DNA from 3 places in the Citrobacter freundii ATCC 8090 genome. Region 1 is predicted to be linked to each of the others. Evidence: predicted binding sites of a transcription regulator. Region 1 holds the regulator's gene; each other region holds the start of a gene.
What was found. The regulator Fur, encoded in region 1, represses iron uptake genes when iron is present. The targets are predictions, from matches to a motif close to ATAATAATGAGAACNACTATCAA.
Positions count from the first base shown of each region.

Region 2: G4551_RS09620 (TonB-dependent siderophore receptor) is a predicted target of Fur. The motif match lies at 1,595-1,617, and genes of this name have one in related genera.
Region 3: sodA (superoxide dismutase [Mn]) is a predicted target of Fur. The motif match lies at 2,501-2,523, and genes of this name have one in related genera.

Region 1 is NZ_CP049015.1:1,536,784-1,541,043, reverse strand. It holds gene seqA (replication initiation negative regulator SeqA) at 1-31, opposite strand, end outside; gene ybfF (esterase) at 226-999, shown strand; gene ybfE (LexA regulated protein) at 1,128-1,415, shown strand; gene fldA (flavodoxin FldA) at 1,571-2,101, shown strand; gene G4551_RS07340 (ryhB-regulated fur leader peptide) at 2,312-2,398, shown strand; gene fur (ferric iron uptake transcriptional regulator) at 2,391-2,837, shown strand; gene tcuR (tricarballylate utilization LysR family transcriptional regulator TcuR) at 2,966-3,892, shown strand; gene tcuA (FAD-dependent tricarballylate dehydrogenase TcuA) at 3,990-4,260, shown strand, end outside.
Region 2 is NZ_CP049015.1:2,011,733-2,015,992, reverse strand. It holds gene ldtC (L,D-transpeptidase LdtC) at 1-232, shown strand, start outside; gene bhsA (multiple stress resistance protein BhsA) at 319-576, opposite strand; gene comR (TetR family copper-responsive transcriptional repressor ComR) at 820-1,455, shown strand; gene G4551_RS09620 (TonB-dependent siderophore receptor) at 1,711-3,891, shown strand; gene G4551_RS09615 (glycine zipper 2TM domain-containing protein) at 3,949-4,260, opposite strand, start outside.
Region 3 is NZ_CP049015.1:4,766,318-4,770,577, reverse strand. It holds gene rhaS (HTH-type transcriptional activator RhaS) at 1-294, shown strand, start outside; gene rhaR (HTH-type transcriptional activator RhaR) at 426-1,274, shown strand; gene rhaT (L-rhamnose/proton symporter RhaT) at 1,271-2,305, opposite strand; gene sodA (superoxide dismutase [Mn]) at 2,595-3,215, shown strand; gene kdgT (2-keto-3-deoxygluconate transporter) at 3,449-4,260, shown strand, end outside.

The sequences.
Region 1 (4,260 bases):
AGAGTTCATCATCAACTTCAATCGTTTTCATCTTAATCCAGTGCAGTGTTTAGCTGAATACAAGTTGTCGGGGTAAACACACGTAGTGTAAAGGCAAATCCCAACAGCGGATAGCGTCAAGCCTGGTGGCCAGCAAAACTCAGAGTAACCGTAGTTGTTGCAGCCATGTGGCAGAATGGTCAACATGATACCCTAACCCGTGAGTGTGAAAAAAAGAACTTTGCCATGAAATTGAATATCCGAGCGCAATCTGCGCAAAACCTGCACAATAATTCTCCCATCGTCCTGGTGCACGGCTTGTTTGGCAGCCTGGATAACCTGGGGATCCTGGCACGCGATCTAGTAGCCGACCACGACATCATCCAGGTCGATATGCGAAACCATGGCCTCTCCCCTCGTTCACCTGAGATGAATTATCCGGCCATGGCGCAAGATCTGCTGGATACGCTGGACGATCGGCAGATCGAAAAAGCGATCTTTATTGGCCACTCGATGGGCGGAAAAGCCGTCATGGCGCTGACTGCTCTGGCTCCGGAACGTGTCGAACGGCTGGTCGCCATCGACATTGCTCCCGTTGACTACCATGTTCGCCGCCACGATGAGATTTTTGCGGCAATCAATGCCGTAACCGATGCACAAGCGTCCTCACGCCAGCAGGCGGCAAGCGTCATGCGCCAGCACCTGCAGGAGGAAGGTGTTATCCAGTTTCTGCTGAAATCCTTTGTTGACGGCGAGTGGCGCTTTAACGTTCCCGTATTGTGGGATCAATATCCGCATATCGTCGGTTGGGAAACCATTCCTGCGTGGGAGCACCCGGCGCTGTTTATCCCAGGCGGCAACTCACCGTATGTTACCGAAGCGTATCGCGAACAACTGCTGGCGCAATTCCCACAAGCTCGTGCGCACGTTATAGCAGGCGCCGGGCATTGGGTGCATGCCGAAAAACCGGAGGCGGTGCTGCGCGCCATCCGTCGTTATCTGAGCGAGCAGGCTAACTGATTAAAAACTCAGCGTCTGCGCGCGATTACGCGCGCGGGCGTTGGCGTGTCTCCCCTGCTGATGTATTATGGCGCGCTATCCATCCGGGCAGACGCCTGGCTGATTGTTTCCCCGAAGTCACCAAGATCATGGCCAAAGAACAAACGGACCGTACGACATTAGATCTGTTCGCGCAGGAGCGTCGCCCGGGACGACCCAAAACTAATCCGCTCTCGCGTGATGAACAGTTACGTATTAATAAACGTAATCAGCTTAAGCGTGACAAAGTTCGCGGGCTTAAGCGTGTCGAACTGAAACTGAACGCTGATGCCGTTGACGCTCTGAACGAGCTGGCTGAGGCACGCAACATGAGTCGCAGTGAACTCATCGAAGAGATGCTGATGAACCAACTCAGCGCATTGCGCGGTCAGGCATAGTCTGAATTTCTGCTCTAAATCATAAATCGTGTAGCACAGAGTGCAGTCCTGCGTGTTTGCTGTTTCCGCATGCCTGACTGTTCTGCTATGATTGCCCTTATCCGTGGGCAATGCGCCACCACCATTTCAATAAGTTTCAAGAGGTTATTTTACTCATGGCAATCACTGGCATCTTTTTCGGCAGCGACACCGGTAATACCGAAAACATCGCAAAAATGATTCAAAAACAGCTTGGTAAAGACGTTGCCGATGTTCATGACATTGCAAAAAGCAGCAAAGAAGACCTCGAAGGGTATGACATTCTGCTGCTCGGCATCCCAACCTGGTACTACGGTGAAGCGCAGTGCGACTGGGACGACTTCTTCCCTACCCTCGAAGACATTGATTTTAACGGCAAACTGGTTGCATTGTTCGGCTGTGGCGACCAGGAAGATTACGCAGAATATTTCTGCGATGCGTTAGGGACCATTCGCGACATCATCGAACCGCGCGGCGCAACCATCGTTGGTCACTGGCCAACGGCGGGTTATCACTTTGAAGCGTCCAAAGGTCTGGCTGACGACGACCATTTTGTCGGTCTGGCTATCGATGAAGATCGCCAACCTGAACTGACCGCAGAACGCGTAGAAAAATGGGTTAAGCAGATCTCTGAAGAGCTGCACCTCGACGAAATCATTAATGCCTGATTTCGTGTGGCGCAGATTTCCATCTGCGCCGCATCAATAGATAAAACCAATCAAAATAATTGCTACAAATTTGTAACTTTTTCGTCTGACCCTGTACAATGGCTGGATGCCAATCGGGTGTTGCACAGTGTGTTTGTCGGCGATACCACGTTTTGATTAACAATATATGCCAGAGACTTGCAGTTTTCATTTAGCCATGGCAGTTCTATAATGAATCGCATTATCTCAAGTGCAATTTCTGTCACTTCTGTTAATGAAGTGAATCGTTTAGCTACAGGACAGATTCCGCATGACTGACAACAATACCGCATTAAAGAAGGCTGGCCTGAAAGTAACGCTTCCTCGTTTAAAAATTCTGGAAGTTCTTCAGGAACCGGATAACCATCACGTCAGTGCGGAAGACTTATACAAACGCCTGATCGATATGGGTGAAGAAATTGGTCTGGCGACCGTGTATCGCGTGCTGAACCAGTTTGATGATGCCGGTATCGTGACCCGCCATAATTTTGAAGGTGGTAAATCCGTCTTCGAATTGACTCAACAGCATCATCACGATCACCTCATCTGCCTTGACTGCGGCAAAGTGGTCGAGTTCAGCGATGATTCCATCGAAGCCCGCCAACGTGAGATTGCGGCTAAACATGGCATTCGCTTAACTAACCATAGCCTCTATCTTTACGGTCACTGTGCCGAAGGCGATTGCCGCGAAGATGAGCACGCCCACGACGGCAAATAATGTAATGCTTTCTGAAAAGCCAACCATCCGGTTGGCTTTTTTTATGGGCGTTACCTGCCCTTTTCCCCTTCCCTCCGCTCCTGTGTTGCTTTAATGTAAAAATCAATTGCCCCTTCCGGAGAGTCGAAATGGAACTTCGCCAGCTACGCTATTTTGTGCGCATTGTAGAAACCGGCAGCATGGGTAGCGCGGCGCTCGATCTCAATATCGGGGTTTCGGCACTCAGCCAGCAAATGTCGCGTCTGGAAAACGAACTCGCTATTCGCCTGCTGCAGCGCACTTCGCGAGGCGTGACACCCACCAGCGCCGGACTGGCTTTTTACTCCCAGGCGCAGCTGGCGCTCCGTCACGCAGACGATGCAATCCTCGCCGCGCGTGAATCCCGGCTTTCCGGGCACGTCAGCGTCGGCATGGCTCCCAGTACCGCTTCAGTTCTCGGTATGCCTTTTATTCACGCCATGCGGGAAAGCTATAGCGATGTTCGCCTGCATGTGGTGGAAAGTCTCTCTGGTAATCTGGAACGGATGATTAATACCCGCCAGATTGATCTGGCTGTGGTGTTTCAAAAAGAAAAGATCCTGCGCTGGAGTGCCAGACCGATTCTCGAAGAACGGCTGTTTTTGATTGGGACCCATGCCCTACTGGCTGATATTACCGATGACAATATTGCCCCAGCCCAGTTGGCGAGTATTCCATTGATAATGCCCAGCCCAGGCCACGGTCTGCGCGGCAGGCTGGAAGCAATTTGTCAGGAACACTCGCTGAACATTGAGATCGCTACAGAAATTGATGGTCTGGCGCTGCTGATGCGCGCCGTGCGCAGTGGCATTGGCGCCACTCTTCAACCCGGAGCGGCGATTTCCCATCTCGATAAAGAGACGCTAAGAGTGATCGGCGTCCATAATCCGATACTTAGCCGCCCCAACTTTCTGGTGAGCCTCTCTGACGATGAGCTCACCCCGGCGGGCCTCGCAGCCCGCGTGGTGCTGACGAAAGTGATGCATCAACTGGTGGAAGCAGGACGCTGGCCAGGCGCCATCCTTTACAATAACTAAAGCCCTCTTTAGCACTACGTCATAGCGCCCGCACAAGCCGTTCGCATACATTTTAATTACAAATTTAACAATTAGTTAAATGGTAATGGAGTATACGATGGTTGATGTTCTGGTGATTGGCGGTGGCAATGCTGCCTTATGCGCTGCCCTTACCGCCCGGGAGCAAGGCGCTTCCGTTTTACTACTCGAAGCGGCTCCCCGGGAATGGCGTGGGGGAAATTCCCAACACACGCGTAACCTGCGCTGTATGCATGATGCACCGCAGGATGTGCTGGTGGAAAGCTATCCGGAAGAGGAGTATTGGCAAGATCTGCAGCGCGTCACGGAAGGAAATACCAACGAAGCCCTGGCACGTCTGGTGATCCGCA
Region 2 (4,260 bases), 470 kb from region 1:
CAAAGCATCCGTTGAGCCTAACGGCGTGCGGCTAGTAGAAGTACATCAGCCGCTGTCCGAAAAAATCAATGACGATCCGCAACTGTTGCCAATCGTGTTGAACGCGTCCATGCAGACATTTAAAAATGCGGCGCAAACAGATACCGCCGTCATGGATCATGCGATGGAGATTCGCTCAGGCATGCCGGTCGATGTGACCCGTCATCACGACGTTGCTCAACAACCGCTGTAAACGTAGCGTATTAAAAAACCCCCGCTGGATTTTATTCCGCGGGGGTTTTTTATTTAACTCGCAGTGGCATTGCGATGGGTTAAATCTTATTTGTAGATAACAGCAGTCCCATGAAGGGTGTTAGGACCGGTAACGGAAGTAATACGGAAAGACTTCGCACCCATCTCATCGGCTTTCTGCGCCAGTTGGTCTTCCAGTGAACCTAAGTTAGTCCCCGCATTCGCAGAAATAGTACCGACTTTCTCTTGACCCGCAGGTGTGGACTGAACTTCAACAGCGGCGAAGCTTGCAAATGACAGTGAGCTAAGAACAGCAGCAACAAACAGGGTTTTTACGTTTTTCATGATAGTGACCTTTAGCAGATGAATGGGTGTCGGAAAGATTAACTTAACGATCGATAGGTAAATCATAGATGTGATCCAGGTCACACGTCAATACTTTTTTATAATGATCGTTATATAAAATATAAAGGTCTTATTTTTCATGACAATAGATATAATTTATTTTTATCGTGAATCCGCTGGAGTGTGCAGTCGAATATTTTTATAATGGTTGTTCAATAAACCCAACAAAGGTACATCGGCGCCATGACAACTGAAACGACAGGTTGTGCAAAAAAAAGCCGTGGCCGACCAAAAGTGTTCGACAGGGAAGCCGCGCTTGATAAGGCCATGACACTCTTCTGGCAGCACGGATATGAAGCGACCTCGCTCGCCGATCTCGTAGAAGCTACCGGCGCAAAAGCGCCCACGCTGTATGCGGAGTTCACCAATAAAGAAGGGTTGTTCCGTGCCGTACTGGACCGCTACATCACCCGCTTTGCGGCGAAACACGAAGCCCAACTGTTTTGTGAAGAAAAAAGCCTTGAGTCCGCACTGGAAGACTATTTCACCGCCATAGCGACCTGCTTTACCAGCAAGGACACCCCGGCGGGATGTTTCATGATTAACACTTCTGCGACGCTGGCAGCCTCTTCCCGTGATATTGCGCACACGGTGAAATCCCGCCATGCAATGCAGGAACAGACGCTTACTCAGTTTCTTCATCAACGTCAGCAACGAGGTGAAATCCCCGCCTACTGTGACGTGCAAAAACTGGCTGAATACCTGAACTGTATTTTACAAGGTATGTCGATCAGCGCCCGTGAAGGTGCAACGTTTGAAAAACTGATGCAGATCGCACGTACCACCCTGCGGCTGTGGCCCGAACTCGTCAAAGCTTAACCCTTTCCCGCAATTCCCCCGCTGTACTAACACCCCCGGGAGCTGATAAAGCCCCCGGTTAGATTCCCGTTCCATTGTCCCTACATTTCTCATTGTTTTCATCGTGTTATCCGATCATTTTTTGTAAAGGGTATTGATAACGACAATTGTTATCAGCAATATTCGCATTTGTTTTAATGCCTGTTTCACAATGTAACCATCGGTTTCTCTACCGCCATAACAAAAACAGATCGACTCTTTTTAAAAGGAATACAAATGAATAAGCGTCTCTGGGTGCTCAATCCTCTCCTGTTGTCTTTAACCCTCCCGGCCATTGCGGCTGAGGAAGAGAACCTCATCGTCAGCGCCAACCGTAGCCAACGCACCGTGGCAGAAATGCCGCAAACGACCTGGGTTATTGAAGGAAGCGAGATTGAACAACAGGTTCAGGGGGGGAAAGAGTTCAAGGATGTTCTTGCTCAGTTAATCCCAGGAATCGATGTCAGTAGCCAGGGGCGTACAAACTACGGCATGAACATGCGTGGTCGCGCCATTGTCGTGCTCATTGACGGTGTCCGTCTGAACTCCTCGCGAACCGACAGCCGTCAGCTTGACTCCATTGACCCGTTTAACATTGCGCACATTGAAGTCATTTCAGGCGCAACCTCACTTTATGGCGGTGGCAGTACCGGCGGATTAATCAACATCGTCACCAAAAAAGGCCAGCCGGAGCGTGAAGTAGAACTCGAACTGGGGAGCAAAAGTGGCTTCAACAACAGTAACGATCATGATGAACGCGTTGCCGCGGCGGTGAGTGGAGGAACAGATCGCGCTTCCGGGCGTATGTCCGTCGCGTATCAACGATTTGGCGGCTGGTATGACGGTAATCACGATGCCCTGCTGCTGGATAACACCCAAACCGGGCTACAGCACTCCGATCGTCTGGACGTGATGGGCACCGGGACGATTGAACTTGACGACGACCGTCAGTTGCAACTGGTTACACAGTATTACAAGAGCCAGGGGGATGATGATTACGGGCTGGATCTCGGCGAGAACATGTCCGCCGTAACCGGAAACGGTAAAGCTTATACCAGCAGCGGACTGAATTCCGATCGTATTCCCGGAACCGAACGTCATCTGATCAGCCTGCAATATTCAGATGCGGATTTTTTCGGCCAGAACCTGGTCAGCCAAATCTATTACCGCGACGAATCGCTGAAATTCTATCCTTTCCCGACGCTCAGCAAAGGTAAGGTCACCAGTTTCTCCGCATCACAGCAGGACACAGACCAGTTTGGCGCCAAAATTACCCTCAACAGCCAGTTGATGGATAACTGGGAGCTGACGTGGGGTATCGATGCCGATCACGAGACCTTCGATTCCAATCAGAAATTCTTCGATCTGGCCTGGTCCCTGCCCTCCGGCGGCATGGATAACCGCACCGCTTATACCACCGGGCGTTACCCCGGTTACAGCATCACGAACTTTGCGCCTTTCCTGCAAAACAGCTATGACATTAACGACATCTTTACCCTCAGCGGCGGCGTGCGCTATCAATGGACCGAAAACAAGGTTGATGATTTCGTTGGCTATGCTCAACAGCAGGGAATCGCGACCGGGCTTGCGAACTCTGCCGATACCATTCCGGGCGGCAAAACCGATTACGATAATTTCCTGTTCAACGCCGGTATCCTCGCCCATCTGACTGACCGTCAGCAAACGTGGTTTAATTTCTCTCAGGGCGTGGAGCTTCCGGATCCAGGGAAATATTACGGTAACGGCACCTATTCGCTGGTTGGCGATCATTACCAGCTCCAGCGCAGCGTCAACGTGGCGGATTCACGTCTGGAAGGGATTAAAGTTAACTCGTACGAACTGGGATGGCGCTACACCGGCGATAGTCTGCGCACGCAACTGGCCGCTTACTACTCGACTTCGGATAAATCGATCGTTATCAACCGCAGCGATATGACCATTAACGTTCAACCCGACGATCGCCGCATTTATGGCCTTGAAGGCGCGGTGGATTATTTCATTGCGGATACGGACTGGAGCCTGGGCGGCAACTTCAATGTTATTAAATCGGAAGTGAAACAGAACGGTAAATGGCAAAAATGGGATGTGACTCTGGCCTCACCGTCGAAAGCAACCGCATGGGTCGGCTGGGCACCAGAACCGTGGACCTTACGCGTACAGAGCCAGCAAACATTTGATCTGACCGACGCCAGCGGCAATAAGCTGGATGGCTATAACACCATGGACTTTATCGGCAGCTATCAGCTCCCGTTGGGTAAGCTGACCTTTAGCGTGGAAAACCTGCTGAATGAAGAGTACACCACGCTGTGGGGACAACGTGCGCCACTGCTGTACAGCCCAACCTACGGCAGTCCGTCACTGTATGAGTACAAGGGCCGGGGCCGCACCTTTGGTCTGAACTATGCCTTAACCTTCTGATAAAAAAAGCCCCCCAGCCTGAGCGAATGGGGGGCTAATGTTCAGGATAATGCTATTTTACGCTTTGTTATTCAGTACCAACTGTCCGTTGTTATCCAACGGAATTTGCGCGCCGGGGTCCTTATCCATACGGATTTTCCCCTGCTGATCGCCAATTTTGTACGTCACGTCGTAGCCCAGCATCTTTTCAGATTTGTCATACACCGTTTTACAACGCTGCTGCGTGGTGGTGTAAGTATCGTTTTCCTGCATCGACCCCTGAATCTGATTACCTGCATAGCCGCCGCCTAAAGCCCCGGCCACGGTGGCAATATCTTTACCACGTCCGCCGCCAAACTGATGGCCAATAACGCCACCCGCAACCGCCCC
Region 3 (4,260 bases), 1.7 Mb from region 1:
GACGAGGTATGTTGGGAGGCGCTGGCCGAGAAGTTTTCCCTCTCTTTGCGTACTCTGCATCGCCAGCTCAAACAGCAAACCGGATTGACGCCGCAGCGCTACCTTAACCGCTTGCGGCTGATCAAGGCTCGGCATCTGCTTCGTCACAGTGATGATAGCGTGACAGACATCGCTTATCTCTGCGGATTCGGCGACAGTAACCACTTTTCGACGCTTTTTCGCCGTGAGTTCAAGTGGTCGCCACGCGATATTCGTCAGGGGCGCGATCTCGTTGTGGCAAGCAGCCTCCAGTAACGCGAAAGCTATCAACGTTTTTTATCGCCGAATCTCAGATAATCATGTTCCTTAACGCCGGATGGCGGCTACGCCTTATCCGGCCTACAGATTACGTGACACGTAGCCGCCACCCGGCAGGGAATATTGTGATGGCGAACCATCTGGTCCTTCTGAAATCAGACTTTTTTGCGCATGAACAGCAGGCTGTCGCCGTAGCCGATCGTTATCCGCAGGATGTCTTTGCTGAGCATACCCATGAGTTTTGCGAGCTGGTTCTGGTCTGGCGCGGTAATGGCCTGCATGTCCTTAACGATCGCCCGTACCGGATAACCCGTGGCGATCTGTTTTACATTCGCGCCGAAGACAAACATTCCTACACTTCCGTTAACGACCTTGTGCTGCAAAATATCATCTACTGCCCGGAGCGGTTGACGCTGAATGTTGACTGGCAAGGGGCGATCCCCGGATTTGATGGTGCGCCGAGGCACCCGCACTGGCGACTCGGTAGCGTTGGCATGAGCCAGGTCAGACAGGTGATAAGCCAGCTTGAGCATGAAAGTAATCAACGTGATGCGCAGGCTTTTACCATGGCTGAGCTGCTGTTCGGGCAACTGGTGACCCACCTTAAGCGGCATCGTTATGCCACGGATACGCTCCCGGCGACGTCGAGCGAAACGCTGCTGGATAAACTGATCACCGCGTTAGCCGGTAGCCATGAGCATGCGTTCGAACTGAATAAGTTTTGCGAGCGCGAACGGTGCAGCGAGCGCGTTTTGCGCCAGCAGTTTCGCAGCCAGACCGGCATGACCATCAACCAGTATCTCCGCCAGGTGCGGGTTTGCCATGCGCAGTATCTGCTCAAACATAGTCGGTTGATGATTAGTGAGATTTCCATGCGCTGCGGCTTTGAGGACAGTAACTACTTTTCGGTAGTGTTCACGCGCGAAACCGGGATGACGCCGAGCCAGTGGCGTCATCTCAGCACCCAACATGATTAGCTGGCCATTCCCAGACCCACAATGTTTGCCGCGACAATGATCACCACGCAGCCAAGGCTTAGCACACTTACCGGACGGCGACCCGCGTTTTTCCACTCTTTCAGCACCAGCCCGACAATCCCGCCGCACAGAACATAGAAGCTCATGTGCAGCATCCAGCTTACATAATCATATTGAGCCGGAATACGCGCGTGGCCCCAGGCGTAGAAGAAGAATTGCAAATACCACATCAGGCCACCAAGCGCAGACAGCAGCACGTTGGTGATAATCAGTGGCTTGGCTAACGAGAAGTCGGCTTTTATCGACAAGTTTTTCACTTTTGCCAGACGAATGAAGCAAAAGCCCAGGTTGACTAACGCGCCGCCGCCCATGATAACCACGTAGCTGGGCAGGGCGACATACAATGGATCGACACCCAGCGCGGCGGCGGCATCGTGCATTGGTTTAGCGGCGTTCATCGCAAATGACATCCCGGCGGAGAAAATGCCGCACATGACCGCCAGAACCAGCCCTTTTTTCAGGTTGAACTCTTCCGCTTTGATGCCCATTTTGCGTTCTTTTAACTGACCGGCCCGAGTCACAATACCGACGCCAATCAGCGCGACCAGTACGCCAAGCAGCGTCATGCGTCCGCCGGAAGTATTGATCAGCACATCAAAGTTGCCGTTGATAATTGGGGTCATCAGCGTGCCGACAATCAACGTAATCCCAATTGCAATGCCGATCCCCATCGACATACCGAGATAGCGCATGGTCAGACCATAGTTGATATTGCCAATCCCCCACATCGCGCCGAACAGAAACACCGGAGCCAGCGTAGAGAGGCTGAAAGAACTGAAGTAGGCCCAGAAATTGGGAAGCAACATGGCGCTAATGGTCCATGGCAGGATAAGCCAAGAGACGATCCCGCCAACCGACCACATCGTTTCCCATGACCAATGTTTGACTTGTTTGAACGGGGCATAGAAACAGGCGGCACTGGCTGCGCCTATCAAATGCCAAAAGATACCCATCGTAATCGCGTTACTCATGACTTAATCCTCGTTATTTTTTATCGTCGGTAATGACCCCTCCGACCAAACGAGTTTAAAAATTACGCAGGATGTTAACCTTTTAACGATTGCCGCCATTTTGCGCATGTTGGCAATCATCACGTTAACTGGGTGATTCGGTTCACATCTTTAGCAATCAACATGCGCTATTAAAACCTTGTAAAAAGTACGGCATTGATAATCATTTTCAATATCATTTAATTAACTATAATGACCCAACTGCTTACGCGGCGTTAACACAGGCCGCCCGACAATACTGGAGATGATTATGAGTTATACACTGCCATCCCTGCCGTACGCTTATGATGCCCTTGAACCGCACTTCGATAAGCAGACGATGGAAATCCACCATACCAAACACCACCAGGCTTACGTAAACAACGCGAACGCTGCGCTGGAAAGCCTGCCAGAATTCGCCAGCCTGTCCGCTGAAGAGCTGATCACCAAACTGGATCAACTGCCAGCAGACAAGAAAACCGTACTGCGTAACAACGCGGGCGGTCACGCTAACCACAGCCTGTTCTGGAAAGGCCTGAAAACCGGTACTACGCTGCAGGGTGACCTGAAAGCGGCTATCGAACGTGACTTTGGCTCCGTTGACAACTTCAAAGCTGAATTTGAAAAAGCAGCGGCAACCCGCTTTGGCTCCGGCTGGGCGTGGCTGGTGCTGAAAGGTGACAAACTGGCTGTTGTTTCCACCGCCAACCAGGATTCCCCGCTGATGGGTGAAGCTATCTCTGGCGCTTCCGGTTTCCCAATCGTGGGCCTGGATGTTTGGGAACACGCTTACTACCTGAAATTCCAGAACCGTCGCCCGGACTACATCAAAGAGTTCTGGAACGTCGTGAACTGGGACGAAGCTGCCGCGCGTTTCGCAGCAAAAAAATAAATTCTATGCTTTAACGAAGCCCTGCAAGCGATGCTTGTGGGGTTTTTTTGTGATCAAACTCAATATAAAAACAATGATCCACTTAAATTGAAACAAGGTTTTATTATGCGAGTGGGATCACTTTTATAGTCTCTATGAATGTCTATCTTCTTTTCATCAAGACGGGCGCATCTCAAAGCAAGATGCAATCGCCCATAAAAATTGCCCCATTTTTATGTCTACAGGTGATGGAAATGCAGATCAAACGTACGATAGAGAAAATCCCAGGCGGTATGATGCTGGTGCCGCTTTTCCTGGGCGCGTTGTGTCACACCTTTTCCCCCGGCGCCGGGAAATACTTCGGCTCCTTTACCAACGGTATGATCACCGGTACGGTACCTATCCTGGCGGTCTGGTTCTTTTGCATGGGGGCGTCGATCAAGCTAAGCGCCACCGGCACCGTGCTGCGTAAATCAGGTACGTTAGTCATAACCAAGATTCTGGTGGCGTGGGTGGTTGCAGCGATTGCCTCACGCATTCTGCCGGAACATGGCGTAGAGGTCGGATTCTTCGCTGGGTTGTCTACGCTGGCGCTGGTGGCCGCGATGGATATGACCAACGGCGGGTTGTATGCCTCGATTATGCAGCAGTACGGCACCAAAGAAGAGGCTGGGGCGTTTGTCCTGATGTCGCTGGAGTCTGGCCCGCTGATGACCATGGTGATTCTGGGAACTGCCGGGATCGCGTCGTTTGAACCGCACGTATTTGTTGGCGCAGTATTGCCGTTCCTGATTGGTTTTGCGCTGGGTAATCTGGATCCTGAGCTGCGGGAATTCTTCAGTAAGGCCGTGCAGACGCTGATCCCGTTCTTTGCCTTCGCATTAGGTAACACCATTGATTTGAGCGTGATTGCTCAGACCGGCGTGCTGGGTATTCTGCTGGGCGTGGCAGTGATTATCATCACTGGTATTCCATTGATTATCGCCGATAAACTGATTGGTGGTGGCGATGGTACGGCGGGGATTGCGGCTTCCAGTTCTGCGGGGGCGGCGGTTGCTACGCCTGT